2 linked regions of the Thermochromatium tepidum ATCC 43061 genome follow. The protein of the gene in region 1 interacts with the protein of each later gene in a pairwise test. Links are inferred from orthologs where the notes say so. Each region holds a gene or a part of one and is shown on either strand. Other genes may lie near its edges.

Region 1 (14,795 bases):
GTTCGCCCTCCTGCCGCACATCGACGACCCGCGCTTGGAGCGGATACGCAAGGGCGACACCGGCTGAGCGGAACCCAGGTCAGTGCATCCGCACCGAATATTTCTGCCGGCGGGGCTGGACGATACCGAACCGGACGACATCGAAGGAGGGTAGGATGCACAAACGACTCTATTCAAGAGGGTTAAGCCATGCACGCCATCATGACGCGACTCGGTCAGGATCATGCACGACTGCGGCGGGTACTCGACCTGCTTGAGTCCTTGCTCGACCGTTTTCACGAGGGCGACGAGCCGGACTACGCGCTGATCGATGCGCTCATCGAATACATGGACTGCTATGCCGACATCGTCCACCACCCGACCGAGGATCTGATCTTCCGGCGTCTGATCGACAAGGGCGTCGAACCGTCTGAGGTCTTCGGTATCCCCATGCGTCAGCACCCGGGTCTAAGCCGCCTGACCAAGGACTTCCGCCAGTCGCTGCGGATGATCCTCAGCGAGGAGGTGCTGCTGCGCGAGGACGTGGAGGCCGCCGGTCGTGCCCTGATCGGCAATCAGCGTGGTCATCTGATCCAAGAGGAGCGCGAGGCCCTGCCATTGGCGCTCAAATACCTGACCGAGGCCGACTGGATCGAGATCGAGTTGGCCGCTCCAACCCTGGATCCGGTGTTCGGGGCGCCTGATCCGCGGCACTTCAGGGTGCTCTATCGTCAACTTATCGAGCAAGTGCGACACTGACCCTGTCCGCTGGATCTCAAACCGCGACCCAGACCCCTCGCTTGATCCAGCGGCTCTACTGTTTGCAGAGGTACGAGTAGATACACCGTATTCGCCAAGCCTGGAGGTTTTTTATGAACGAAATTGGTTTGTCTAGCAACATGCCGTCGATCGGCGCAACCAGGTCCTATCCGTCGCCGCGGGTTGACTCCGGGTCCGACAGCCCCTTGACCAGCCCTGGTGTAACCCCATCGACGCTGGATCGCGGCCCCAGCTCGACGTCTCCGACCCAGGGTCCATCCAGCGACACCCTCTCGATTTCTTCGGACGCCTACCGTCTACAGCAAACCGGCGCGCCTACGACCGAGACCCTCGATTCCAGGTCGTACAACGGCCTGGATTCCGAGCAGGCGATCGCCCTGGCGCGGACGACTCGGGAGACGATGGTGCTCAATCCCCAGCTCGCTTTTCAGGCGCAGGCCAGTCAGATGAGCGCACGGCAGGTGACCAACGCCCTTGGGGCTTGAGGCGATGGAGTCTGCCGCCGAGTCACCCGGTCGCTGAGCGACTACCAGCCGCGCTCCAACAGGGGGCGCAGAAAACGCCCGGTATAAGACTGCTCCACGGCGGCGAGGGTCTCGGGCGTACCGACGGCGACCACCTGTCCGCCCCTCTCCCCCCCCTCAGGCCCTAGGTCGATGATCCAGTCGGCGGTCTTGATGACATCGAGATTGTGTTCGATCACCACCACGGTGTTGCCCTGATCGCGTAGCCGATGCAGCACCGTGAGCAGATGCCGGATGTCGTGGAAATGCAGCCCTGTGGTCGGCTCGTCGAGGATATAGAGCGTGCGCCCGGTGTCGCGCCTGGAGAGCTCGCGGCTGAGCTTGACGCGCTGGGCCTCGCCGCCCGAGAGGGTGGTCGCGCTCTGGCCGAGCTGGACATAAGACAGACCCACGTCCATCAGCGTCTGGAGCTTGCGGGCGATCGCTGGCACCGGGGCGAAGAAGTCGAGCGCCTCCTCGACGGTCAGGTTCAGCACCTCGTCGATGGACTTGCCCTTGTAGCGGATCTCCAGGGTCTCGCGGTTATAGCGCCGCCCGCGACAGACCTCGCACTGCACATGCACATCGGGCAGGAAGTGCATCTCGACCCGGATCACGCCATCCCCCTTGCAGGCCTCACACCGCCCGCCCTTGACATTGAAACTGAAGCGCCCGGCGTCATAGCCGCGCGAACGCGCCTCGGGGACGGCGGCGAACAGCTCGCGCACCAGATTGAACAGACCCGTATAGGTCGCCGGATTGGAGCGCGGCGTGCGACCAATGGGGCTCTGGTCGATGTCGACCACCTTGTCGAAGTGCTCCAACCCCTCGATGGCCCTATGCGGTGCAGAGTTAAGACTGGCCCCGTTGAAATGACGCGCGACCACCGGAAACAGGGTGTCGTTGATCAGGGTCGATTTGCCTGACCCCGAGACGCCGGTGATACAGCACAGGGTACCGACAGGGATCGCGACATCGATCCCGCGCAGGTTGTGGCCGCAGGCCCCGAGGATCCGCAACTGGCGTGCGGGGTCGTTGGGCGTGCGCCGGGCGGGGATCTCGATCCGCAGTGCGCCGGACAGATAGCGCCCGGTCAAGGAGTCTGGGTTGGCCGCGATCTCATCCGCCGTGCCCTGGGCGACGACCTGACCGCCATGTGCGCCCGCGCCTGGCCCGAGATCCACCACCCAGTCGGCGGTGCGGATCGCCTCTTCGTCGTGCTCGACGACGATCACGGTGTTGCCCAGGTCGCGTAGATGGGTCAGGGTCTTGAGGAGTCGGGCGTTGTCGCGCTGGTGGAGTCCAATCGAGGGCTCATCCAGGATATACATGACACCAACCAACCCGGCCCCGATCTGACTCGCGAGCCGGATCCGTTGGGCCTCGCCGCCCGAGAGCGTCTCGGCGCGGCGTTCGAGCGTCAGATAATCGAGCCCGACATCGACCAAGAAGCGCAATCGGGTAGCGATCTCGGTGATGACCGGGGCGCCGATCGCGCCGCGCTGCCCCGGCAGATCCAGGGTCTCGAACAGACGCAGCGACTCGCCGACCGGCATCCGCGCGATCGCCGGCAGGTTGTATCCGGCGATGAAGACATGACGCGCCGCCTCGTTCAGGCGGGTGCCCCCGCAGTCCGGGCAGGGTCGCTGCGAGAGATAGCGCGCCAGTTCCTCGCGCACCGTATTGGAATCGGTCTCGCGATAGCGCCGTTCCATGTTGCGCAGGATGCCCTCGAACACCTGTGGTCTGGTGTTGCCCTTGGGGTGTGGGAGCTGGACCCTCTCCTGGCCACTGCCATAGAGGATCACCGCGCGCACCGGTTCGGGCAGCTCGACCCAGGGGGTCTCGACATCGAAGCCATAGTGCGCGCCAAGCGCGCGGATCAGCTGGAAATAATAGGCGTTGCGCCGATCCCAACCGCGTACCGCACCGCCGGCCAGACTCAGTTCCGGATGCATCACCACCTTGGCGGGATCGAAGAAGAGTTCTACCCCCAATCCATCGCAGGTCGGACAGGCCCCGGCTGGGTTGTTGAACGAGAACAGACGCGGCTCAAGCTCCGGCAGGCTATAGCCGCAGACCGGACAGGCGAACTTCGATGAGAACGTCAGCTCGGGGCGTTCGGGTTCGTCGATCCAGCCGACCTGGGCAATGCCACCGGAAAGGTTGAGCGCAGTCTCGAACGACTCGGCCAGACGCAACGCCAGATCCGGGCGTACCCGGAAACGATCGACGACGATCGCGATGTCGTGTTTCTGCCTCGGGTCCAACTCGGGCGGCGACTCCAGCTCATAGACCTGTCCATCGATGCGGACGCGCCCAAAGCCCTGGGCGCAGAGCTCACCGAGCAGGCGCTGATACTCGCCCTTGCGCGCGGCCACCACGGGCGCCAGCAGCATCAGCTTCTCGCCCTCGGGCAGTGCCAACACCCGGTCGACCATCTGGCTGATGGTCTGGGCGTCGAGCGGCTCACCGTGGGTCGGGCAGTGGGGTTGGCCGACACGTGCGAACAGCAGGCGCAGATAGTCGTGGATCTCGGTGATGGTGCCGACGGTGGAGCGCGGATTGTGCGAGCTGGTCTTCTGTTCGATGGCGATCGCCGGGGACAGACCCTCGATGTGGTCGATGTCGGGCTTCTCCATCATGGATAAAAACTGACGCGCATAGGCCGAGAGCGACTCGACATAGCGCCGCTGTCCCTCGGCATAGAGGGTATCGAAGGCGAGCGAGGACTTACCCGAGCCAGACAGCCCAGTCAGTACGATCAGGCGCTCGCGCGGCAGGTCCAGATCGATGTTCTTGAGGTTGTGGGTGCGCGCGCCGCGCAAGCGGATCAGGTGCATGGGTGCTCAGCCGCGACGCTCGGTGGCCTTGGCGAGCGTCCACTGACGCTCCATCTCGTCGCGGGTCTCCGGGCTCGGTTCGAGGCCCTGTTCGCGCAGTCCACGCTCGACCTGGGCGAAGCGCTGCTCGAAGCGCCGGTTGGCGGCGCGCAAGGCCTGTTCGGCCTCCACGCCTAGATGGCGGGCCAGATTGACGCAGGCAAACAGCAGGTCACCGATCTCGTGGATGCGCTCGCTCGGGGTGGCCTGATCGGTCAGGGTCGCGCGACACTCGGCGAGTTCTTCCTCGACCTTGGCCAAGACGGCCAGGGGCTCATCCCAATCGAACCCAACCCGTGCCGCACGGCGCTGGAGCTTCTCGGCGCGCACCAGGGCCGGCAGGGTGCGCGCGACACCGGCCAGTGCCCCGGGTTCATCGACCCGGGTCTGGGCGCGTTCGGCGGCCTTGAGTCGTTCCCAATGGTCCAGGACGGTCGCCGCGTCTGCCAGCTCGAGCGTACCAAAGACATGGGGGTGGCGCCGGATCAGCTTGGCGCAGACCGACTCGACCACATCGGCGAAGGCAAAATGCCCACCCTCCTCGGCCAGGCGTGCATGGAAGACCACCTGGAGCAACAGATCGCCGAGTTCATCGCGCAAGGCGGTCATATCCTCGCGCTCGACTGCCTCGGCGACCTCATAGGCCTCCTCAAGGGTATAGGGCAGGATGGTGCGAAAGGTCTGCTCCAGATCCCAGGGGCAGCCGTTCTCAGGATCGCGCAGACGCGCCATGATGGCGATGAGTCGATCGATCGGCGGGGTGTCGGTCATGGAAGCCCGTGGTGATGCAAAGGCTTGACGGTTGGGAGACGGTATCACAGCGTAACGAACTCCGCTAAGCTTGGCGCGATGGGCCGACTCTCCCAACCCCCTCAAGTCCCCGGAAATTATAGACACGCCTTTTGAAGCCTTTGGAGGCGTTTGTTGTGCCGGCCCTTGAGCGCCTGAATCGGTGCGATATGGCCGAGGGCCTTTGGCGGAAGGTGTTGGTCATAGACCTGACATAACGCTTGATGGTCTGGGTTAGCCACTTGGCAGAGCGGCACACCCTGCTGGTGAGAGCTTTGATGAGGACTGGGAACGCTGCCGTCGCCTGCCCGCGTGCCGTGTGCAGGCGGGCAGGCTGGAGTAGGAGACAGCCGGATGAGCAACACCGCCCCTGACCTGAACCGCTTCGTCGAGGCCCAAGGTGACATCTACGCCCAAGCGCTGGCTGAACTGCGCGCCGGTCGCAAACGCTCGCACTGGATGTGGTTTGTCTTCCCGCAGATCGCTGGGCTCGGATCAAGCACGATGGCGTGCCGTTATGCCCTCCGCGACCTGGACGAGGCGCGGGCCTATCTGAACCATCCAATCCTTGGGGCGCGGTTGCGCGACTGTGCCGAGGCGCTGTTGGCCATCGAGGGGCGATCAGCACGGGAGATTCTAGGATCGCCGGACGACCTGAAGCTGTGCTCCAGTGCCACGCTCTTTGCCCAAGTTTCGCCGCCGGGGTCGGTGTTCCATCGGCTGCTGGAGCGGTATTGTGGCGGGCAACCTGATCGGTTGACGCTGGAACGCCTGTCAGCTGGATCCCGGCATGATGAGCGATGACCGTGGCACCTATCTGGTCCGGCTGATCCCCGAGCACTCGGGGCCGGTGCGCATCGGGCGGCTTGGCACCCTGATGCTCACCGGCGGGGAGCTGCTCTATGTCGGCAGTGCGCTGGGTCCGGGCGGACTGGCGGCGCGCTGTCGTCACCATGGGCGAGTGACCGCACGGCCGCACTGGCATCTGGATTCTCTGCGTCCGCACTGTCGTGTTCCGGGTTGTTGGGTCGCACGCGGACTAAAGCGGCGCGAGCATGTCTGGGCGCGCTTGCTCGGGACCTTGCCGGGTGCCTCATGGCCACTGGCCCGCTTTGGGGCGAGCGACTGCGACTGTCCGGCGCATCTGATCCGGCTGGAGCAGAGACCGGAGACGACGACGCTCAGTGTGCTGTTGGGCGTTCCGCTGGTGTGGCGGGCAGCGCGGGATCGATTTGAGGAATCTCAAGGATGAGGAGACATCGATGGAAATCGCCCTGTGACCGCTCGAAGTGCTCGACGCCGAGACCGAGCCTAAACCCAGCCTCGAAGACGAGGGATCGCCCACGGATGGGTGCGCATCATCCGCACCTGTCGTGTCCGAGGCGTCTGTGCCGGCAGACAGGCGCGTCGAGCGGTCTTGAAGAGCGCGCCCGCCCGTCCTGCTCACTGTCCCGCTTCAGCCGCCCCGTTCTGTTGCCCCCTCCATCGACGGCGACAACCAGTCCCCGGCCATTGCGCGCGATCGGCTGGCGAGCGTTCGTAAGGATTGGGGTCTGAACGTCGCGTGCGCGGTACGGGCCGGCAACGATCATGATCACACCGTGCCGCCCTGGCTGAAGGCACTCGCCGATGTGAGCGCGGCAATGACAGAACAGTCATCTCATCTATCGACCGAGTGCTCCAAACTCAATGCCGCCAGAAGGCCGGAATGAAGAGGATCAGCAGGGTGAAGATCTCCAACCGCCCCGCCAGCATCCCGAAGATGCCCAGCCACTTGACCACCGGATCAACCGTGGCGAAGGTGACGGCGACCTCGCCGAGCCCGGGCCCACAGAGGTTGACCGTGGTGAAGACCGCGCCGACGGCCGATTCCAGATCCAGCCCAGCGGCCATCATGGCCACTGTCAATAGCAGACAGGTCGCGATATAGAGCACATAGAAGCCCCAGACCGACAGTAACACCTCCTCCTGGATGAGACGGCGCCCGATCTTGACCTCCAACACGGCGTGCGGATGGATGAATTGAAACAGCTGACGGACGCCGAGCTTGGCCAGCAGTATCACCCGCAAGACCTTGATTCCACCTGCCGTCGAGCCACCACAGCCACCGATGAAGGAGAGGATGACCAGCACCAAGGGGATGTGCAGCGGCCAGTCGCTGAAGGTCGCGGTGCTGAATCCGGTGCTGGTCAGGATCGAGACGACCTGAAAGGTGCCATGGCGAAGCGCCTGCCAACCATCGGCATAGACACCGATCCAGTAGAGGCTGGCTGAGACGAAAAGCGCACCACCGAGGGCGATCAGGCCGAAGGCCCGGGTCTCCGGGTCACGCAGATAGGCGCGCACATCCTGGTCGTGCCAGGCGACGAAATGGACGGTGAAGTTGATCCCGCCTGCGAGCATGAAGACGATGGCGATCGCCTCGATCAGCGGGCTGTCGTAGTACCCTAGACTGGCGTCATGGGTCGAGAAGCCGCCGGTGGCCACGGTCGTGAAGGCATGGCCGACGGCATCGAAGGGGGTCATCCCGGCCAGCCAGAAGGCCAGCGCGCAGGTGACTGTCAGGCCGAGATACAGCGACCAGAACGCGCGCGCCGTCTCGCCGATGCGGGGGGTCGGTTTTTCATGCTTGGTCAGACCCGAGGCCTCGGCCCGGTAGAGCTGCATCCCGCCCACGCCCAGCAGCGGCAGGATGGCCACCGCCAGTACGATCACGCCCATACCACCGAGCCATTGGATCTGCTGACGGTGATAGAGGATCGAGGGCGGCAGCTGGTCGAGTCCGTCGATGACGGTCGCGCCCGTGGTGGTGAAGCCTGAGATCGACTCGAAGACCGCATCGGTCAGGTTCAGATGCAACCCGAAGATGAAGGGCAGTGCGCCGAACAGCCCAAGCAGCGCCCAAAACAAGGCCACGACGAGAAATCCATCGCGCACTGACAGCTCGTTGTCGCAGTGATCGTTCGGCCACCACAGCAGCAGACCAACGCTTGCGGTCAGCACCAGCGAGGCAAGGAACACCCACCACTCGCCATCCTGGTCGACGAGCGCTAGGATGAGCGATGGCACAAAGCTCAGGCTGTAGAGCATCAATAGCAGGCCGAATAGCCGGATGAGGGCACGCCAGTGCATGGTTTTTACCGTGTGTTATCGAGCCTGTAGCAGGGCGGCACTTTTAATAGTTGCTGTTTTCGTCCTGCCACATCTCAGGCGCAAAGCGCAACACGCGGTTTCGTCCTTGGCTCGATACAGGGCCACATCGGCATATTTGACCGTCTGCCAGAAGGTCTCGCTGTCTTCGGGAAACAGGGCCACCCCAATCGAGATCGTCTTCCTCAGTTCACCACCCGCGACGCGGAATTTGTACCCTTCGACCGAGGCGCGGATCTTTTCGGCCACCTTCAGGGCCGCGTCCCCACTGGTATCGGGCAAGAGGATCAAGAACTCTTCGCCACCGAAGCGAACGACCAGATCCGAGGCGCGGACACTCTGTTGCAACAGCTCGGCGAGAGACTTGAGGACCGCATCTCCAGCGTCATGTCCGTGGGTGTCATTGACCATCTTGAAATAGTCCAGGTCCAGCAACAGAACGGCCAGACTGGTGTGTCGACGCCGGGTCGTCGCAATCAGGGTCTCAACATATTCCTCGAGGAAGCGCCGATTGTGCAATCCGGTCATGGGGTCATGCAGGGCGGATTGACGCAGGGTCTCGGTCAGTCGTTTGGCCTCGAGGACCGGCGCCATCTCCCGGATGAACATCAGGATGTAGGGCGTCTGCAGCGCCAGGCAGCTGGCCGTGCTCGCGGGCGTGACCAGCTGTACCAAGGCGCCGATGACCCCCGATTGAATGATCGGTACGCAATAATGGCGACGTGGTTCGCCCCCCTTAGCCTCTGGGATGAAGGCCGTACAGATGTGCTCCTGAGTGAGCCCATCGACCACATGTCCGGCCCGGCGGGCGCGACAGCGTTCGCTGCGCACCAGGATCTGTGGATCGCACCACCGACAGCTGCAGCTGCCCTCACCGTCGACGCAGATCACCTGCAGGTGTCCGTTATCCAGGGTCTCGTAAAACGAGTATTCGCGCAGGCCGAAACGCTCGGTCAGCAGACGTCCGAAACGGTCGTAGATCTCATGCTGGCGCTCATCTTCCTCGATGGTCGCCTTGAAGGTCGCGGCGTCCGCCAAGCTGTTGACCATGTCGATGGTGGCCTCGAGCTGATTGTCGATGCCGCTTGGCATGCGCCCAGTCAGTTCGGTGACCCTGTCCATGATGCGCGCCAAGCCTTGTTCCAGATGCTCGAGCAGCCGATTGACATGGGCGGCGATAAGTCCGATATCGTCCTTGGTGCGCTGCGTGACTCGCACCCTAAACTGGCCCTTGATCGCCCGTTGCACCACCTCGCCGATCTCGCTGGCGGTCTCGCCGACTGGCAGCATCAACCGGCGGGCGCCGAAGATCGCCAACAGCGAAAACAGCCCGACTGTGACCATGATGCCCACCACGTTGGTGAGCGCATGGTTACGCAATCCGGACAACAGCAGTTCAATCGTGATGGCACCCAGGACATCGCCTTCGTTCACCTGGTGGCATTGCAGACAATTCGGCGTCCCTTGAGAACTGGCGATATAGGGGATGGTGCCGCGAAACACCGGCTCACCCATCTCGTCGACCAGACTGAAGCGCGGCTTGCCATCGCGTAGGACCTGTAGCTCGATGCGGTCGGCCAGCATCTCGCGTTGCAGCCCTTCACCAAACTGTCTGCTCACCAAGGGCGAACGGATCACCCGCGCCGTGCTTGATCCCTGGATCTCCATCAAACGCTTGAGGAATTGCTCGCGTTTACCGATGGTGCCATTGATCATCGACTCGGTCAGATGCACACGGACGATCTCGGCGGCGGTTTTGACATGGGCCGTCGATGATGTCAGCGCAAACGAGCGGAAGGCATAGAGTGAGATGATCACCAACGCCGCTAGGATGCTCGCTGCCAAGGCGATGAAGAGGAGGGTCATCTTGCGATTGAGCGTCATCTGCTTTGTATCCTAATGGCGATGGCGGACCCCCCGTTTATGTGGAGGACCGGGGAGGGGTATCCCCTGAAAGCCAGGGATGATCGGGTGATCCATTTAGGCGGTCTGGGTGGGCCGGCGTCAAGGGCTTGAGTCCAGTCCCCGTGATCGTCGACGCAGGATTCCTGGATCTCTTGGCTGAAGGATGCCGTGCGGGGAACGTCAGGGCTCAAGCAGCACCTGGAACTTGAGCCTTGACTAGGGTGGGCGAGGGCGTGGGCAGACGGCGGATCTCGCTCACCAAGGAGGTGAACGGTTCCCGATCCATTAAGTTGACCCATCAAGACCCTCGGGCCAAAAGGCTGCCACACGCCTTGAGCGGTCCGTGAACGCTAGGGCGATTTCAAGCCCTGGCCCTGTCAAGGTGGGTCTCGGCAAAACGGGTCGGCGGCTCTGTAGGGGCGCCGTAAGGCGCGATCCACATCTTAAAGGGCCGGATTAATCTATTTGGCGGGTGTCTGAGGCGACTTACATCAACCCAAGCTGCAAGCGCGCCTCGTCGCTCATGTTGTCGGCGCTCCAGGGTGGATCCCAGACCAGTTCAACCCTGACCTGCCCGACACCCTCGACCTGTTCCACGGCGCGCTTGACCATCAATGGCATCATCCCGGCGACTGGACAGCCGGGGGCGGTCAGGGTCATCTCGATCGCCACATCGCCCTTGTTGTCGATGTCGATGCGATAGATCAGGCCCAGGTCATAGAGATTGATCGGGATCTCGGGGTCATGGACGCGGCGCAGCGCGGCGATGATCGGCTCGCGCAGTTCCTCGGGGTCCAGGCGCGCCACTGGGACCTCCTGGTCTCCGGCCTCCAGTGCCGCCCGTTCTTCTCTCTCCGCGGCGTCCGGTCTTTGTTGATCTCGGCCGAAACCGGCAAAGCGGGCCAGTCTGTTCATCACGTCCTCCGCGAAACATCAGGCGCAGGCTCAAAGGCCCCATCGTCGGATGCGCCTGAGCCACTCCCCTCATCCAGCCGTTGTTCGATCACCGCGGCCACCTGCCCACGCACGGCCTCGCTCCCCAACTGGTCGATGATCTCACCCGCAAAGCCGAGACATAGCATCCGCTGCGCCTGGGCCGCGTCGATGCCGCGCGAGCGCAGATAAAACAGCAGCTCGGGCTCGAGCTGGCCGACCGTGGTGCCATGACTGCACCTGACGTCATCGGCCTGGATCTCGAGCTGGGGTTTGGTGTCGATCTCGGCCTGCTCGGAGAGTATCAGATTGCGGTTGGACATGGCCGCATCGCTCCCTTGGGCGCCCTTGGCGACCAGCACCCGTCCATCGAACACCGCCCGCCCCTGCCCGATGAGCAGCCCCTTGAAGCCCTCCGCGCTGCGACAGTGTGGGACGGCGTGCTCGATGTCGAGGTGGTAGTCGAGCAACTGACCATCGCCGGCCAGATAGAGCCCCTGCAACACGGCCTCAGCATGCTCGCCCCGAAAACGGGTGTTAAGCTCGGTGCGCGCCCAGCGGGCGCCCAGACCGATGTGGAGACCCGCGTAGTGGCTGTCGGCGTCCTGGACCACATAAACACCAGCGAGATGGAAGGCGTTGTGCCCCTCCATCTGTAACCGTTCGTGTCTGAGTCGGGCCGCGCGCCCGAGCGCGACCTCTATGACCGCATTGGTGCAGTAGGGTGAGGCGCCCAGGCCGACATAGCGTTCGATCAGGGTCGCCTGGGCACCGGCCTCGAGCTGCACCAGATGGCGCGGCTGGGCGACGCGCGGCTCATCCAGCCCGACCGAGAGCTGGATGAGTTCGAGCGGGCGCTCAAGCCGCACCCCGGCACCCAGCCATACCACCAGACCATCGTCGAGTCCGGCGGTATTGAGCAGGGCGAAGTAGGCGTTGGATTCACCGCGCACCGCATCGAGCCGATCGCGCAGGGATTCGGGATCGCGCCCGAGCCAGTCGCGCAGTCCGCCAACCCGCGCCCCGTCCGGAAGCTCATCCAGGGCCGAGAGCTCGGGGGCGAAACGGCCATTGACCAGCACGACGCGATGGGCGTCGAGGCCCGGGATCAACACCGCCGCGAGGTCCTCGGGCCGAACCGCGCTCGGCGGCGCGTCGATGGCCCGGAACCGCTGTTCGAGCAGACCCTTGAGGCTGGTGTAGCGCCAGGCCTCCTGTTTGGAATGCGGCAGCGCCTGGGCACTCAAGCAGGCACGCGCCTGCTGGCGACGCTCCTTGAGCCAGTCCGGGCCTGCATCCGGCGCCGGCAACCAGTGTTCGAGACCCTGAGCCAAGGGGGCGTTCATGCGGCCAGCTCCGCGTCGATCCAGCCGTAGCCCTTCTCTTCCAGCTCCAGCGCCAGTTCCTTGCCACCCGAGCGGATGATGCGACCCTGCGCCAGGACGTGCACATAGTCCGGCTGGATGTAGTCGAGCAGACGCTGATAGTGGGTGACCAGGATCATGGAGCGCTCGGGCGAGCGCAGGGCATTGATGCCCTCGGCCACCCCGCGCAGGGCGTCGATGTCGAGCCCCGAGTCGGTCTCGTCGAGGATGGCAAGCCTGGGTTCCAAGAGCGCCATCTGGAAGATCTCGTTGCGCTTCTTTTCGCCCCCCGAAAAACCGACATTGACCGGGCGTTTGAGCAGGGATTCGTCGAGATGCAGGACCCTGAGCTTGTCCTTGATCAGACGCAAAAAGGCAACGGCGTCGAGTTCGGGCTCGCCGCGCGCCTTGCGCAGGCTGTTGAGCGCGGCCTTGAGGAAGGCGGTGTTGTTGACGCCCGGCAGCTCGACCGGGTACTGAAAGGCCAGAAAGAGTCCGAGCCGGGCCCGCTCCTCGGGTTCGAGCGCGAGCAGGTCCTGTCCCACGAAGGTCACGGATCCGGCGGTGACCCGATAGCCCTCGCGTCCCGCCAAGACGTGGGACAGGGTGCTCTTGCCCGAGCCGTTCGGCCCCATGATGGCATGGACCTCGCCCGACCCGACCTCTAGATCCAGCCCCTTGAGGATCTCTTGATCACCCACGTTGGCCCGCAGGCCCTTGACAGACAGCATCACAGCTTCTCCAGCAATCAATTCGACGGGCACCAGGCATGAGAGGCTCAAACCGCAAAGGACGCCCAGCACACGGCGTCTCGATCCTTTGCACCCGGTGCGGTTCAACACCGTGCTCAGCCGACCGCACCCTCCAGGCTGAGGCTCAGGAGCTTCTGGGCCTCGACCGCAAACTCCATCGGGAGCTCGTTGAAGACCTCCTTGCAGAAGCCATTGACGATCATCGACACCGCGTCCTCTGCGCTCAGACCGCGCGCGCGACAGTAAAAGAGCTGATCCTCGCTGATCTTGGAGGTGGTGGCCTCGTGCTCCATCTTGGCCGTGGGGTTCTTGACCTCGATAGCAGGCAGGGTGTTGGCGCTGCAACGGTCGCCAATCAGGAGCGAGTCGCACTGGGTGTGGTTGCGCGCCCCCTCGGCGCGCTGGCCGATGCGTACCAGCCCGCGATAGGTCTGGACCCCCTCGCCCGCCGCAATGCCCTTGGAGACGATGGTCGAGCGGGTGTTCTTGCCGAGATGGATCATCTTGGTGCCGGTGTCGGCCTGCTGACGCCCCTTGGTGACCGCCACCGAGTAGAACTCGCCGATCGAGCCGTCACCGCGCAGGATGCAGCTCGGATACTTCCAGGTGATGGCCGAGCCGGTCTCGACCTGGGTCCAGGAGATCTTGGAACGCGCGCCCCGACAGTCGCCGCGCTTGGTGACAAAGTTGTAGATGCCGCCGCGCCCCTCGGCATCGCCCGGATACCAGTTCTGCACCGTCGAGTATTTGATCTCGGCGTCTTCCATCGCGATCAGCTCAACCACAGCAGCATGGAGCTGGTTCTCGTCGCGCTGAGGCGCCGTACACCCTTCTAGATAGCTGACAGAGCTCCCGGCCTCGGCCACGATCAGGGTGCGCTCAAACTGGCCCGTGTTGCGGGCATTGATCCGGAAATAGGTCGAAAGCTCCATCGGACAGCGTACCCCCTCAGGCACATAGACAAAGGTGCCATCGCTAAACACCGCCGCATTGAGACAGGCATAAAAATTGTCGGTATAGGGCACAACCGTGCCGAAATAACGCCGGACCAACTCAGGATACTGCTGCAACGCCTCGGACATGGAACAGAAGATCACCCCAGCCTCGGCCAGGGTCGCGCGAAAGGTGGTCGCCACCGAGACGCTGTCAAACACCGCATCCACGGCAATCCCAGCCAGCGCCTTCTGTTCCTCAAGCGGGATGCCGAGCTTGTTGTAGGTCTCAAGCAGCGCCGGGTCGATCTCATCAAGGCTCTTGGGACCGTCCTTGGGTCGCTTGGGCGCCGAGTAATAGGAGATGGACTGAAAGTCGATCTGGGGATACCGGACCTTCGCCCAGTGGGGCTCGTCCAAGGTCAGCCAGTGCCTGTAGGCCCTCAGACGCTGCTCGGTCATGAACTCAGGCTCGCCCTTGCGCATGGAGATGGCCCGCACCACCCCCTCGTCCAACCCCGGCGGTAGGGTGTCGGACTCGATCTCGGTCGTAAAACCATGCGCGTATTCCGACTTGACGATCTCTGCAACAGCTGGGGCTCCGCTCATGACTCCTGGCTCCGCGTTCTTGAGTGATGTTCTAGACCTCGCATATGCGACCGCTCGGATTGGAATCAACGTCTATAGAACGGCTCAGATCAATGAGCGATCGATTATATTCTCTAATTACTAACCCGGCCCTAATACTTAGGAACAGCTTTAGCCGAGATTGGGGCGGTTGAGGCGGCAACAAACGCCGCCATCGCGCCTGAAGGCGCTCCCACTG
Region 2 (14,430 bases), 900 kb from region 1 along the record:
AGCGGCGGCGATCGCGGTGGTGGTCTATCTCTCGACCATGCAGGGGCTGAAGGAGAACATCTCGGTCGGTACCTTCATGTCGTTTGTGGTCGCCATGGGGCTGTTACTGCCGCCGGTCAAACGCCTGACGGCGGTCAATGGTCAGTTGCAGCGCGGCATCATCGCCGCCGCGAGCCTGTTTGAATTGATCGACGTCGAGCCGGAATCCGATACCGGCACCCGGAGTCTGGACCGCGCCCGCGGTCGGATCGAATATCGCGGTGTCAGTCATCGTTATGCCGCGGACAAGGCGCTGGCGCTGCAGGGGGTGGATCTGGTCATCGAGCCCGGCGAGAAGGTGGCCCTGGTCGGGCGCTCGGGGAGCGGCAAGAGCACGCTCGTCAACCTCTTGCCGCGGTTCTACGACCCGACGGCAGGTGAGATCCGGCTCGACGGTATCCCGATCCGCGACCTGACCCTAGCCAGTCTGCGGGCACAGATCGCGGTGGTGAGTCAGGATGTGGTGCTCTTCAACGACTCGATCGCCAACAACATCGCCTATGGGTGTGCCGAGCCGCCGAGCCGCGAGGAACTGGAGCGGGTCGCGGCCGGTGCCCATGCGCTCGAATTCATCCAGGCGCTGCCCCAGGGGTTCGATACCCTGATCGGTGATAGGGGCGTGCTGCTCTCGGGCGGTCAGCGCCAACGTCTGGCCATCGCGCGCGCCCTACTCAAGGATGCGCCGATCCTGCTCCTGGACGAGGCGACCTCGGCGCTGGATACCGAGTCCGAGCGCCATATTCAGGCCGCCTTGGAGACACTGATGGCGCGCCGCACAACCCTCATCATCGCCCACCGACTCTCAACCATCGAGCGTGCCGATCGCATCCTCGTGGTACAGGATGGTCGGATCGTCGAACAGGGGCGTCACTCGGAGCTGCTCGCGCTTGGTGGCTATTATGCGCGGCTGCAGGGGACTGTAGGACGGCATTCTTGAGGAAGACAGGGATCACGCTGAACACTACAGCGATCTGGTATGGCCGCCGCCATCCGCTCGCCCGGCTCCTGTTGCCGTTGTCCTGGGTTTATAACGCCATCATCCGTGTCCGGCGCCATGCCTACCTCAAGGGCTGGCTGGCTAGTGAGCGGCTCCCCGTGCCTGTAGTCGTGGTCGGCAATCTCACGGTCGGCGGGACTGGAAAGACACCCTTGGTGTTGCGTCTGGTCGAACTGTTACGCGATCAGGGCTGGACGCCGGCGATCATTACGCGCGGTTATGGCGGGCGCGCCAAACACTGGCCGCAACACGTCACGCCCGACTCCGATCCAGACCGCGTCGGCGACGAGCCGGTCCTGCTCTCGCGCCGCTCGGGTTGTGTCGTGGTCGCGGGACCGGATCGAGTCGCGGCCGGCCTTCTCGCCATCGACCTCAGCGACTGCGACATCCTAGTCAGCGATGACGGTCTCCAGCACTACCGCCTGGCGCGCGACCTCGAGATCGTCCTGATCGATGGCACGCGCGGCCTCGGCAACGGCCACTGTCTTCCGGCCGGTCCGTTACGCGAGCCGCCCGAGCGATTAAACAGCGTGGATCTGGTACTCTACAAGGGCGGCGCAGGACCAGGTCATCGGATGCGCCTGTGCCCGGGTGAATTGGTGAATCTGCGTGATCCGAGCCGACACCTTCGGCTGTCGGATCTGAGCGGACACCGGGTGCGCGCCATCGCCGGGATCGGTCATCCCGAGCCCTTCTTCAGACACCTGGAGGCGGCAGGTTTGGTGGTCGAGCGCTACCCCTACCCGGATCATCATCGCTACTGTGCGGCCGACGCCGACCGCTGGCGCGGACTGCCCGTCGTCATGACCGAGAAGGACGCCGTCAAGTGTGCGGACTTTGCTGGGTCCGATCACTGGTATCTGCCGGTCACGGCAATCCTGGACCCGGATTTCGAGTCGCACCTTCTCTGCAAAATCCATCAACTCAGAGCGAGTCGCTAAATGGACAGCGCATTCAAGGTCGTCATCCCCGCCCGCTACGGCTCGACCCGCTTGCCGGGCAAGCCGCTGCTCGACATCGGCGGCAAACCCATGATCCAGCGTGTCGTCGAGTGCGCCCAGGCCAGCGGCGCCGGTGAGGTGGTGGTTGCCACCGACGATCAACGCATCCGCGAGGTCTGCGCCAGGCTCGGCATCGCCGTCGAGATGACGGCATCGAGCCATCGCAGCGGCTCGGACCGGATCGCCGAGGTGATCGAACGGCGCGGCTGGAGCGACGACACCATTGTCGTCAACCTCCAGGGCGACGAACCCTGTATGCCGGCGGCGCTCATCGATCAGGTCGCGTCCAATCTGGTCGCGCGCGCCGAGATCGGCATGGCCACGCTCGCCCATCCGATCGAGGACATCGCCATGCTCTTCGATCCCCATGTGGTCAAGGTCATCACCGACATGGCTGGATTCGCGCTCTATTTTTCGCGCGCCCCCATCCCCTGGCATCGCGACAAGTTCCTTGGCAACAAGGCTCGCCTACCCAGCTCGGTCGATTTTCTGCGTCACATCGGACTCTATGCCTATCGGGCCGCCTTTCTCGACCAGTTTGTCAGGCTTGCGCCCTCACCGCTGGAGATCGCCGAGTCGCTCGAACAATTGCGTGCACTCTGGCATGGCGCACCCATCCATGTCGGGCTGGCCGTCGAGACGCCCGGACCTGGTGTGGATACAGCCGACGACCTGGGGCGTGTGACAGAGTTTCTGTCGTCCGGACGGGCATCGCCCGTGCCGTCGCTCGGATAGAACAGCGGACGCGAGACCGAGAGCCGGGTCTGAACCTCCAGAGACATCGCCGCCTCAACCGATCCCAGCTGGCTGGAGTGCCTCCAGGCGGCCCGGAGGCCCTCTCGCTCAGCACTCCAAAGATCAAAGGGTCTGGTTGACATCCTCCCCCGCCTAAAGCCGGGGGATTCCTGCGGCGCTCATCCCGGCATCGAGCCCGGATGGGTCGCTTCGGTGGGTTCCTACTGCTGGCGGCAGGACTGCGCCTGCCCACCTGCCCGCGCGCTGCGCGCGGGCAGGTGGCTGGTCGCCGTTCGGCATCACTCGTATTTGTAAGGCTTGGATACGTTGCATAGGTAAATATGCGGGTCGCCGTCTTCCTTCGCCTCATCCTGTGGTGGTGCGCCGATCTCCATCGTGCGCCAGTATATCGAACAGCAGCAGACACCACATCGATCGTCCAAGGGACGCCTACGGTGCCCGTGCGATCCTTCAACGGCCTGAAGGCCGAGGCGTGTCGCGCACCAGGTCAACAGTTTGGCAGTGCGGTTGATCAAGCCCGCGATGGATCTTACCGGTTCATGCGCAGGTACCGTCCGTCCCTGCGCCCAGGCGCGCCGGCCTTCGCTTATGCTGTCGGCGAAACGCACCGAGACCACCCGCGGTTCCTCGATACGATCCGATCAGGACGATGGGCGTGTCGAAGCGGAGCCGTGCGCGATCATGCCAATCGGGCGTCATTGGAGTTGGCCCCCGGCGGCGAATGCGGCAGGATTAGCAGCAAACCGGGCCGAACTCAAGCACCGGCACTTGCCGATCGCCAGAATAACCCACAGATTCACACCAACGCTGATCACGGATCACAGAGACCCCATCATGAGCGCCAAAGACCATCTAATCATCTTCGATACCACGCTGCGCGACGGCGAACAGAGCCCAGGCGCCTCGATGACGCGCGACGAGAAGGTACGCATCGCCAAGGCGCTCGAAAAGCTCAGGGTCGATGTCATCGAGGCTGGCTTCCCGATCGCCAGTCCGGGCGACTTCGAGGCGGTCAAGGCCGTAGCCGAGACGATCAAGGATAGCCGGGTCTGCGGCCTGGCGCGGGCGCTCGACGCCGACATCGATCGTGCTGGCGAGGCGCTCAGACACGCCAATGCCGGACGCATCCATACCTTCATCGCCACCTCGCCCATCCACATGGAGAAGAAACTGCGGATGACCCCGGATCAGGTACTGGAACGGGCCGTCTACGCCGTCAAGCGCGCGCGCAACCTGATCGACGACGTCGAGTTCTCGCCCGAGGATGCGGGACGCTCCGAGATCGACTTCCTGTGCCGGGTGCTGGAGGCGGTGATCGACGCCGGCGCGCGCACGGTCAATATCCCCGACACCGTTGGCTACAACATCCCGGATCAATTCGGCGCGTTGATCGCCACCCTGCGTGCGCGGATCCCGAATGCCGACAAGGCGATCTTCTCGGTCCACTGTCACAACGATCTGGGGCTGGCGACGGCCAATTCGCTCGCTGCCGTGCGCAACGGGGCGCGCCAGGTCGAGTGCACCATCAACGGGCTGGGTGAGCGTGCCGGCAACGCGGCGCTGGAAGAGATCGTGATGGCAGTCCGTACCCGTCGGGATCTGTTCGACTGCGACACCCGGCTCGACACCACCCAAATCATGAACTGCTCGCGCCTGGTCTCTGGCATCACCGGATTCGCGGTCCAGCCAAACAAGGCCGTGGTCGGCGCCAATGCCTTCGCACATGAGTCCGGCATCCATCAGGATGGTGTCCTCAAGCATCGCGAAACCTATGAAATCATGCGCGCCCAGGACGTGGGTTGGAGCGAGAACCGTATGGTGCTCGGCAAACACTCGGGCCGCAATGCCTTCCGCGCGCGTCTGCAGGAGCTGGGCGTGGTGCTGAGTTCCGAGGAAGAGCTGAACGCCGCCTTCGCCCGCTTCAAGGAGCTGGCCGACAAGAAGCACGAGATCTTTGACGAGGATCTCCAGGCCCTGGTGACCGAGGCCACGCTAGAGACGGCCAACGAGCGCGTCAAGCTGATCTCGATGCGCGTCTGTTCCGAAACGGGCGAGACCCCGAGCGCATCCCTGGTGCTCGCGCTCGATGGCGAGGAACGTTCGGGTACGTCCGCCGGCAGTGGCCCGGTCGATGCGACCTTCAAGGCGATCGAGGGGATCGTCCAGAGCGGTTCGACGCTCAAGCTCTACTCGGTCAACGCCATCACCAGCGGGACCGATGCCCAGGGCGAGGTCACGGTGCGGCTAGAAAAGGGCGGTCGCATCGTCAATGGCCAGGGCGCGGATACCGACATCCTGGTCGCCTCGGCCAAGGCCTATATCAACGCCTGCAACAAGATCCTCCATCCGGCGAAGCGCGCCCATCCGCAGGCGTCCGATGTCTAAGCGACCACTGGAGGAATGGCGTCGCCGCGCCTATTTGGAGGCCATGGGCGTGAGCCTCTGGGAACGTCGTGCGCCCTCGTTCGCCAGCCCTAAGGCGATCGAAGCCAAACCGGTTTTGATCGCGCACACCGAGACGGTGGACCCGATCGAGCGTATGGACTGGGACGCCCTCGAGGCCGCCGTGCGTGACTGTCATGCCTGCCGACTCTGGGAGACACGCACCAAGACCGTCTTTGGTGTCGGCGATCGGCACGCGGATCTGATGGTCATCGGTGAGGCGCCAGGGGCAGATGAGGACAGCCAGGGCGAACCCTTCGTTGGGCGGGCGGGGCAACTACTAAACAGGATGCTGGCGGCGATCGGCTTCAGCCGCGAGCAGGTCTATATCGCCAATGTGCTCAAGTGCCGTCCGCCCGGCAATCGCGATCCCAGGCCGGACGAGGTGCTGGCCTGTCAAGCCTATTTGCAGCGTCAGGTGGCATTGATCGAACCCAGGGTCATCCTCTCCGTAGGGCGGGTCTCAGCCCAGTATCTGCTCAAGACCGACACCCCGGTCGGTCGACTGCGTGGTCGCTGGTTCGAGCATGGTCCGACGCACATCCCGGTGCGCGTGACCTATCACCCGGCCTATCTGCTGCGCTCACCCGAGCAAAAGGCCAGGGTCTGGGACGATCTAACAGAGGTCCGGCGGTGGCTGTGGCCTTGCTGAGCGGCGACGGGCGTGTCTTGACTGGCTTGGCCAGTCTTCAAACAAGACCAGCCAGAACCAGGCTAGACATTTCGATCATCATCATCTATGATTTTTATCAATTCGATCGTTAAATAAAATTTCTTATTTAATCATTTTCTAATATAGACTTTACCCGTGGTCGATGCAGTTCTGGCCACGCTTGCTGCCAACGACAAAATGATCGGAGATAACAGATGAAAAAGCTTGCTACTGCTGCTGCCGTCGCCGCCCTGTTGGGCGTTTCCGCTACTGCCTCTGCCTGGTGGGGTCCGCGCTGGGGCGGACCGGGCTGGGGTAATAGCTGGGGTGATTGGATGGATGACTTCTTCGGTGATGGTTACGGCGACTTCAACCTGAGCATGAGCGGCGGCGGTCGTGGTTACGGTCGCGGTTGGAACCGTTACTATGACTACTATGGTCCCTGGTGGGGCTATCCCTATGGTTGGGGCGGCTATCCCTACTATGGCGCCGGCTATCCTTACGCCTTCCCTTATGCCGCTCCCTACGGTGCACCCGTTGCTCCGGCGGCTCCGGCTCAGTCCGAGTCCAAGTAAGCCCGACACCAAGCTCGATGAAAAAGGCCAGGCATAATGCCTGGCCTTTTTCTGTACGCCCGGCACGGGCGCACTCTTATCCCGATTTCAGGAGCTCATTCCTTGATGAGGATCTCGTAGAGTCGGGGCCAGTATTTGCCAGTGACGAACAGGTGCCCGGTGCTTGGGTCATAGGCGATGCCGTTTAGGACCGCTTCTGGGCTTGATCGCTCATCGGGTGGATAGAGCCTGCTCAGGTCGAGTGTGGCGGTCACCTGTCCGGTCTCGGGTGCGATCTGCACCAGATGATCGCTGCCCCAGACGTTGGACCAGAGTCTGGCCTCGATGTATTCGAGCTCGTTGAGCCGATACACTGGACGCGCACCGAGCCTGACCTTCAGCCGGCGTATGACCTGCCGGGTCTCGGGATCGAGAAAGCGCAGCTCGTCCGTGCCGTCGCTCATGATCCAGTGGCGACCATCTTGGGTCAGACCCCAGCCCTCACCCTGGTAGCTGAAGGTCTCCAGTCGCTCGAAGGTCCGGGCGTCATAGACGATCCCCAACCGCTCGCGCCAGGTGAGCTGAACCAGGCGCCCTTGCCAGACACTAAGCCCCTCGCCAAAGAGATCGTCGGCGAGCCGGAACTCCTGCTCTATGCGCCCGGTGTCGAGATCGATTCGCCGTAGGGCCGAGCGACCATACTGGCCGGTGCTCTCATAGAGCCAGCCATCGCTGAAGACCAAGCCCTGAGTGAAGGCCGTCGGGTCATGCGGATAGCTCGCCACCACCCGATAACCGAGTACGACGGGTGGTTCTGCCAGACAGAGACCCCATCCCAGCATCATCGCTACGGCCAGACTGGGTCTAGGCTTCATGCCGCCAACCCCTGTCTCTGCAAGGCGCGGATCTGGTCGCGGATGGCGGCGGCCTGCTCGAACTCCAGATCCTTGGCGTGCTGGTACATCTGTTTCTCCAGCGCCTTGATGCGCTTGGCCAACTGTTGGGGCGTGAGGCGACCATATTCGGCCATCTGCTCGGCGACCTTGGCATATTCACGCGCCGGCAGCGGCGCGCCAGGGGTATGGGCCTCCAGGATATCGGCGACCGCCTTGCGGATGGTCTGGGGCGTGATGCCCCGGGCCCTATTCGCCCCGATCTGCTTGGCGCGGCGGCGCTCGCTCTCCACGATGGCGCGTCGCATCGACTCGGTGACGCGGTCGGCATAGAGGATCGCCTTGCCGTTGGCATTGCGCGCCGCCCGCCCGATGGTCTGGATCAGCGAATCGGTCGAACGCAGAAAGCCCTCCTTGTCGGCATCCAGGATCGCGACCAAAGACACCTCGGGCATGTCCAGACCTTCGCGCAGCAGATTGATCCCGACCAGCACATCGAAGACCCCGAGTCGTAGATCGCGGATGATCTCGACCCGCTCGACGGTGTCGATGTCTGAGTGCAGATAGCGGACCCGGACGCCGTGCGCGTCGAGATACTGAGTGAGATCTTCGGCCATGCGCTTGGTGAGCGTCGTCACCAGCACCCGTTCACCGACGGCCAGGCGCGGACCGATCTCGGACAGCAGATCCTCGACCTGAGTCGACGCCGGGCGCACCTCGAGTTCAGGATCGACCAGACCAGTCGGGCGCACCAGCTGTTCAATCACCGCACCCGAGTGCTCGATCTCAAAGGCGCGCGGGGTCGCCGAGACATAGATGGTCTGCGGTTGACGTGCCCGGAACTCCTCGAAGCGGAGCGGACGGTTGTCGAGCGCCGAGGGCAGACGAAAGCCATATTCGACCAGGGTCTCCTTGCGCGAGCGATCGCCCCGATACATGCCGCCGAGCTGGGGTACGGTGACATGGCTCTCATCGATGATCAGGATCGCATCGGGCGGCAGATAGTCATAGAGGGTCGGTGGCGGCTCGCCCGGCTGGCGCCCAGAGAGATAGCGGCTGTAGTTCTCGATCCCCTGGCAGTAGCCGACCTCCAGCATCATCTCCAGATCGAACAGGGTGCGTTGCTCGAGCCGCTGGGCCTCGACCAGCTTGCCGTTGGCGCGCAACCACTCAAGCCGTTCCTTGAGTTCCGACTTGATGAGATCGACGGCCTTGAGGATGGTCTCGCGTGGCGTGGCATAGTGTGTCTTGGGAAACACGGTGTAGCGCGAGACCTGACGCCGTGCCTCGCCGGTCAGGGGATCGAACAGCGACAAAGTCTCGATCTCGTCATCGAACAGGGTGATCCGCAGCGCCTCATTGTCGGACTCGGCCGGGTGGATGTCGATCACATCGCCGCGCACGCGATAGGTGCCGCGCGCCAGTTCGATCTCGTTGCGGGTGTATTGCAGCTCGGCGAGTCGGCGCAGGATGGCGCGCTGGTCGATGCGCTCGCCGCGCTTGAGGATCAACACCATCTTCAGATAGGCCTCGGGATCGCCCAGACCATAGATAGAGGAAACGGTGGCGACAATGATGACGTCGCGCCGCTCGAGCAGCGCCTTGGTCGCCGACAGGCGCATCTGCTCGATATGCTCGTTGATCGACGCGTCCTTCTCGATATAGGTGTCGGTCGCCGGGACATAGGCCTCGGGCTGGTAGTAGTCGTAATAGGAGACGAAATACTCCACCGCGTTGCGCGGGAAGAACTCGCGCATCTCGCCATAGAGCTGGGCGGCGAGCGTCTTGTTGGGCGCGAGGATGAGCGCCGGGCGCTGCACCTGGGCGATGACATTGGCGATGGTGAAGGTCTTGCCCGAACCGGTCACGCCGAGCAGTGTTAGACCAGCCTCGCCGTCGTTTAGGCCCTCGATCAGACGGCGGATGGCTTCGGGCTGATCGCCGGCCGGGGCAAAGGGACTGACGAGTTCGAAGGCGAGACTGGACGGATTGGACATGCCGGGAAACCTCGGGGCGGGTGCGGCGCTCGATTCGCGTGTCGGACAGCCTGGGATTCGTTATTATTGTGAGTCCTCAATCACGAATCCAGCCATCAGCGCCATCCAGGTATTCTGCTCCATGACCATCAAGCTCGCTGCCCGTGTCCAATCCGTCAAACCCTCTCCGACCCTTGCCATCACTGCCCGCGCCGCCGCACTGCGTGCCGAGGGTCGCGATGTGATCGGGCTCGGGGTCGGGGAGCCGGACTTTGATACCCCCGAGCACATCAAGGCCGCAGCCGTCCACGCCATCGAGTCCGGTTTTACCAAATACACCGCCGTCGATGGTACGCCAGAGCTCAAGCGTGCCATCGTCGCCAAATTCAAGCGCGAGAATGGTTTGGACTACACACCGGAGCAGATCCTGGTCTCCTGTGGCGGCAAGCAGAGTTTCTTCAATCTAGCCCAGGCACTGCTCGATCCGGGTGACGAGGTCGTGATCCCGGCACCCTATTGGGTGTCTTATCCAGACATGGTGTTGCTGGCTGGTGGCGCGCCTGTGTTCATCCAGGCGGGTGCGGCGCAGTCGTTCAAGATCACACCGGCCCAGCTCAAGGGGTCGATGAACGACAAGACCCGGCTGGTGGTCATCAATAGCCCATCCAATCCGACCGGGATGATGTATAGCCGTGAAGAGCTGGAGGCGCTGGGTGAGGTGTTGCGTGATTTCCCAAAGGTGATCATCGCGACCGACGACATGTATGAGCATATCCGTTGGAGTTCGGCGCCCTTCGTCAACATCCTCAATGCCTGCCCGGATCTGGTGCCGCGGACCCTGGTACTCAACGGCGTATCCAAGGCCTATGCGATGACGGGCTGGCGGATCGGCTATGCAGGCGGACCGGCGCCCATCATCAAGGCGATGTCCAAGGTCCAGTCGCAGAGCACCTCCAACCCGACCTCGATCTCCCAGGTGGCGGCCCAGGCTGCGCTGGAAGGCCCGCAGGACTGTATCGGGATGATGGTCAAGGCGTTCATGGAACGGCATGACTTGGTGGTCGATCGGCTCAACAGGATCCCGGGCATCGAGTGTCTGCCGACCGATGGAACTTTCTATGTGTTCCCGAAGGTGCAAGCGTTGATCGAGCGTCTGGAGGGGGTTCACAACGATCTGGAACTCGCCGAGTTTCTGATCGAGAAGGCGGGCGTTGCTGTGGTGCCCGGTTCGGCGTTCGGGTTGGGTGGATATCTGCGGCTGTCGATCGCCACCAGCCGCGAGGTCCTGGAGCGGGCGCTGGATCGAATCGAGCAGGCGGTAAAAAACGCTTGACGCCGGTCGGTATGTACCGCACTATAAAGAGCTCATACCATTCCCTGGTAGCTCAGTCGGTAGAGCGGGTGACTGTTAATCACTAGGTCGGCGGTTCGAGCCCGTCCCAGGGAGCCAAACATAAGCATTGAAAATCCCCGTATCCAAAAGATGCGGGGATTTTTTATGCCTCAAAATCACTCGATCCGGTGCATTTCCGGATACTTGCCTCCAAAGCCACACTAGAGGCCCAAGGTCGGGGCGCGGCCCAGGCCGCGCCTCGTTTTACAGGGGCTGGGTTGCGATCAGAGCAGGGGCACCAGGAGCAGCGCCACGATGTTGATGATCTTGATCAGCGGGTTGATGGCCGGGCCGGCGGTGTCCTTGTAAGGGTCGCCGACGGTGTCGCCCGTGACTGCGGCCTTGTGGGGCTCAGAGCCCTTGCCGCCAAAGTTGCCCTCTTCGATGTACTTCTTGGCGTTGTCCCAGGCCCCGCCGCCGGTGCACATCGAGATGGCGACGAACAGACCGGTGACGATGGTCCCGATCAGCATCCCACCGAGCGCGCGGATCCCGGCGCCATCGCCCATCAGGATGTTGATACCGATAGCGACGGCGATCGGTACCAGGATCGGCAAGAGCGAGGGCACGACCATCTCCTTGATCGCCGCCCGGGTCAGCAGATCCACGGCGCGCGAATAGTCCGGCTTGGCCGTACCCTCCATGAGGCCCTTGATCTCGCTGAACTGGCGACGCACCTCGATGACCACTGAACCTGCGGCGCGCCCGACCGCCTCCATCGCCATGGCGCCGAACAGATAGGGTACCAGACCGCCGATGAAGAGTCCGATGATGACCGCCGGATCCGCGAGCGCGAACTGCTGGATCTTGCCGGCGACCTCCAGGTTATGGGTGTAGTCGGCGAAGAGTACCAGGGCCGCCAGACCCGCTGAACCGATAGCATAGCCCTTGGTCACGGCCTTGGTGGTGTTGCCGACCGCATCCAGTGCATCGGTGATCTTGCGCACCTCGCTGGGCAGGCCCGACATCTCGGCGATGCCGCCGGCGTTGTCAGTGATCGGACCATAGGCGTCGAGTGCGACCACCATCCCGGCCATCGACAGCATGGCGGTGGCAGCGATGGCGATGCCATAGAGTCCGGCGGCCAGATACGCGGCCCAGATGGCGGTACAGACCGCAAGCACCGGCAGGGCGGTGGACTTCATCGAGACCGCAAGGCCAGCGATGATGTTGGTGGCATGTCCTGTCTGCGAGGCGGCGGCCACCGACTGGACCGGCGGGTATTCGGTCGCCGTGTAGTACTCGGTGATGAACATGAGCGCGGCCGTCAGACCCAGGCCGATCAGGGCGCAGAATAACAGCGGCAGGAACTGCGACCAGCCCATGACCAGGGCGGTGATGATGGCGAAGAAGATGAAGGCCAGCCCCCCGGCGACCGCCATACCGCGATAGAGTGCATGCATGATCTTGCCGCCCTCGTTGGCCTTGACGAAGAAGGCCCCGATCAGTGAGGCGATGATGGAGGCGGCACCCAGTGCCAGGGGATAGGTGACATAGTTCATGGCCAGGCTGCCATCGGCCCCCTTGAACATCAGTCCCCCCAAGACCATGGTCGCGATGATGGTGACCGCATAGGTCTCGAATAGGTCGGCGGCCATGCCGGCGCAGTCGCCGACGTTGTCGCCGACGTTATCGGCGATCACTGCCGGGTTGCGTGGATCGTCCTCCGGGATGCCGGCCTCGACCTTGCCGACTAGGTCGGCGCCGACGTCCGCACCCTTGGTAAAGATACCGCCGCCGAGGCGGGCGAAGATAGAGATCAAGGAACCGCCGAATGCCAGTCCCACCAGGGCATGCAGCGCAGACTCATCGGCGCCCAGATATAGGAAGTAGCCGGCGACACCCAGTAGCCCTAGACCAACTACCAGCATCCCTGTCACGGCACCGCCACGGAAGGCGATGGCCAAGGCCGATTCGAGGCCATTGGTGGCGGCTTGGGCGGTCCGGACATTGGCGCGCACCGATACGTTCATGCCGATATAGCCGGCCAGGCCCGAGAGGATGGCACCGATGGCGAACCCACCCGCCGTAGCCAGACCAAGGAGCAGCCAGAGCACGATGAAGAGTCCTGCTCCTACTAGACCGATGGTGGTGTACTGACGATTGAGATAGGCGCGCGCGCCGGTCTGGACGGCAGCGGCGATTTCCTGCATCCGTTCGGAACCGGCGGACTGGGATGTGATCCAGGCCACGACCGCAAGGCCGAAGGCGATGGCCAGGCCCCCAGAGCCGATGGCGAGCCAAAGAACAAAGTCTGTCGACATACGTATCCCCCCGTTTATGGGTTATAGCGTTGGAGTGGGCCGATCAAGGGTGGCGGCAATCGCAACGTCTGAAATAAGGCAGCGGACGAACCGATATGCCGCCAAAAAACGGCACGGAACTTTAACACAAAGAATTTGCCCTGTTCCGCTCGGGCGGTGTCTAGGCTCGTCTTTATTTTGTCAATGCTCGGTAGGCGTTGCAGCGGCGGCGTCCAGATAGGTCTGGAACGCGCTCGACGCGATCCCCCGGAACGTCTCGCCCTCGCGCAGGATGAAATAGGCCGCGATTCCCTGGATCTCGGCCAGCGCCGGGCCGCGTTTCTCACCCAGAACCATGAGCGCTGTGGCCAGGCCATCCACGATCATTCCGACATCGCCGATCACGGTGACCGAGCCGAGTTGGCGATCGACCGGGGTGCCGGTCATGGGGTCGATTTCGTGCGAGTAGCGCTTACCGTCCTTCTCGAAGAAGTTGCGATAGTCGCCCGAGGTCGAGATCGCGCGGTCCGAAACCGCGATGACACGATGCACGGCACGGCGTTCGGGCAGGGGTTGTTCAATGGCGATGGCCCAGGGTTGGCCCTTGGCGTTAAATCCCTTGGCGCGGATTGTGCCGGCGATGGCGACCATGTAATCCGTGACGCCGCGCGACTCCAGCCACTCGGCGATTCGGTCAACGCCATAGCCCTCGCCGAGTGAGGAGAGGTCGATGTAGAGATCGCCGCGTGCCTTGCGCACGGCAGGCGGCGCATCGCGCAGCTCGAGCTTTTGATAGCCGATCCGTTCGCGCGCGGCCTGGATCTCAGCCTCGGTAGGCAGGTGGTCGGAGCGAGGCTCGGGACCGAAGCCCCAGAGATTGACTAGCGGACCGATGGTCACGTCATAGACCCCATTGGTCAGATCCGCGAGGCGTTGACCCTCGGCCATGACGGTAAGCAGATGCTCGGAGACCGGGATCCAGTCGGTGCTGGGATTGGCGTTGAGGCGTGACAGTTCTGAGTTCGGATCATAGGTTGAGATCTCGGCGCTGACTTCAGCGAGTATTCGGGTCAACTCAGGCTCCAGGGTCTCGGCACTCAACCCGACTGGTGGGCGGGCAATCTTGACCGAGTAATAGGTACCCATGGTCGGGCCGGATAGATCGATCATGGGATCAGCGCGTTCGGCACAACCGCTCAGGGCGACCAGCCAGATGATGCCCAATGCCGCCTGGGCGGCAAGCCCAAGCCCTGGGTCGGGGTTCCGACGGGGTGGATGATGAAAGCGCATCAGGCTCTCCTCGACGACCGAGATACGATGGAAGGCGTTATTGACGAAGACACAAATAAAAAAACCGGCCAAGGCCGGTTGATTGTATCTTTAGGAAATTTGGTCGGGGTGACAGGATTTGAACCTGCGACTTCTGCCTCCCGAAGACAGCGCTCTACCAAGCTGAGCTACACCCCGTGGATGATTGACGCCAT

What was found.
Region 2: the proteins of uvrA (region 1) and uvrB interact in binary tests that used the Escherichia coli proteins (3 or more experiments, as listed by UniProt). The link is inferred for Thermochromatium tepidum ATCC 43061 from one-to-one orthologs.

Annotation. Positions count from the first base shown.
Region 1 is NZ_CP039268.1:491,688-506,482, reverse strand. What follows is about bases 1,086-4,409. They hold uvrA (excinuclease ABC subunit UvrA), read right to left. Parts: upstream 4,106-4,409; coding sequence 1,286-4,105; downstream 1,086-1,285. Other genes in these bases: mazG (nucleoside triphosphate pyrophosphohydrolase), read right to left, coding at 4,112-4,409; E6P07_RS02350 (hypothetical protein), read left to right, coding at 1,086-1,244. Also shown: E6P07_RS02360 (serine/threonine protein kinase), read left to right, coding at 1-67; E6P07_RS02355 (hemerythrin domain-containing protein), read left to right, coding at 190-738; more of E6P07_RS02350, read left to right, coding at 945-1,085; more of mazG, read right to left, coding at 4,410-4,915; E6P07_RS02335 (DUF1810 domain-containing protein), read left to right, coding at 5,288-5,737; E6P07_RS02330 (GIY-YIG nuclease family protein), read left to right, coding at 5,727-6,185; E6P07_RS02325 (TrkH family potassium uptake protein), read right to left, coding at 6,620-8,065; E6P07_RS02320 (sensor domain-containing diguanylate cyclase), read right to left, coding at 8,081-9,967; E6P07_RS02315 (SUF system Fe-S cluster assembly protein), read right to left, coding at 10,475-10,903; Fe-S cluster assembly protein SufD, read right to left, coding at 10,903-12,267; Fe-S cluster assembly ATPase SufC, read right to left, coding at 12,264-13,016; Fe-S cluster assembly protein SufB, read right to left, coding at 13,133-14,578. UniProt on the Escherichia coli protein: The UvrABC repair system catalyzes the recognition and processing of DNA lesions. UvrA is an ATPase and a DNA-binding protein. A damage recognition complex composed of 2 UvrA and 2 UvrB subunits scans DNA for abnormalities.
Region 2 is NZ_CP039268.1:1,402,203-1,416,632, reverse strand. What follows is about bases 6,823-9,781. They hold uvrB (excinuclease ABC subunit UvrB), read right to left. Parts: upstream 9,332-9,781; coding sequence 7,313-9,331; downstream 6,823-7,312. Other genes in these bases: E6P07_RS06460 (pyridoxal phosphate-dependent aminotransferase), read left to right, coding at 9,453-9,781; E6P07_RS06470 (glutaminyl-peptide cyclotransferase), read right to left, coding at 6,823-7,316. Also shown: lipid A export permease/ATP-binding protein MsbA, read left to right, coding at 1-976; lpxK (tetraacyldisaccharide 4'-kinase), read left to right, coding at 973-1,977; kdsB (3-deoxy-manno-octulosonate cytidylyltransferase), read left to right, coding at 1,978-2,772; E6P07_RS06485 (2-isopropylmalate synthase), read left to right, coding at 3,628-5,178; E6P07_RS06480 (uracil-DNA glycosylase), read left to right, coding at 5,171-5,887; E6P07_RS06475 (sulfur globule family protein), read left to right, coding at 6,103-6,462; more of E6P07_RS06470, read right to left, coding at 6,558-6,822; more of E6P07_RS06460, read left to right, coding at 9,782-10,643; E6P07_RS06450 (sodium-translocating pyrophosphatase), read right to left, coding at 10,928-12,967; E6P07_RS06445 (FAD:protein FMN transferase), read right to left, coding at 13,148-14,236; E6P07_RS06435 (polyprenyl synthetase family protein), read right to left, coding at 14,430-14,430. UniProt on the Escherichia coli protein: The UvrABC repair system catalyzes the recognition and processing of DNA lesions. A damage recognition complex composed of 2 UvrA and 2 UvrB subunits scans DNA for abnormalities.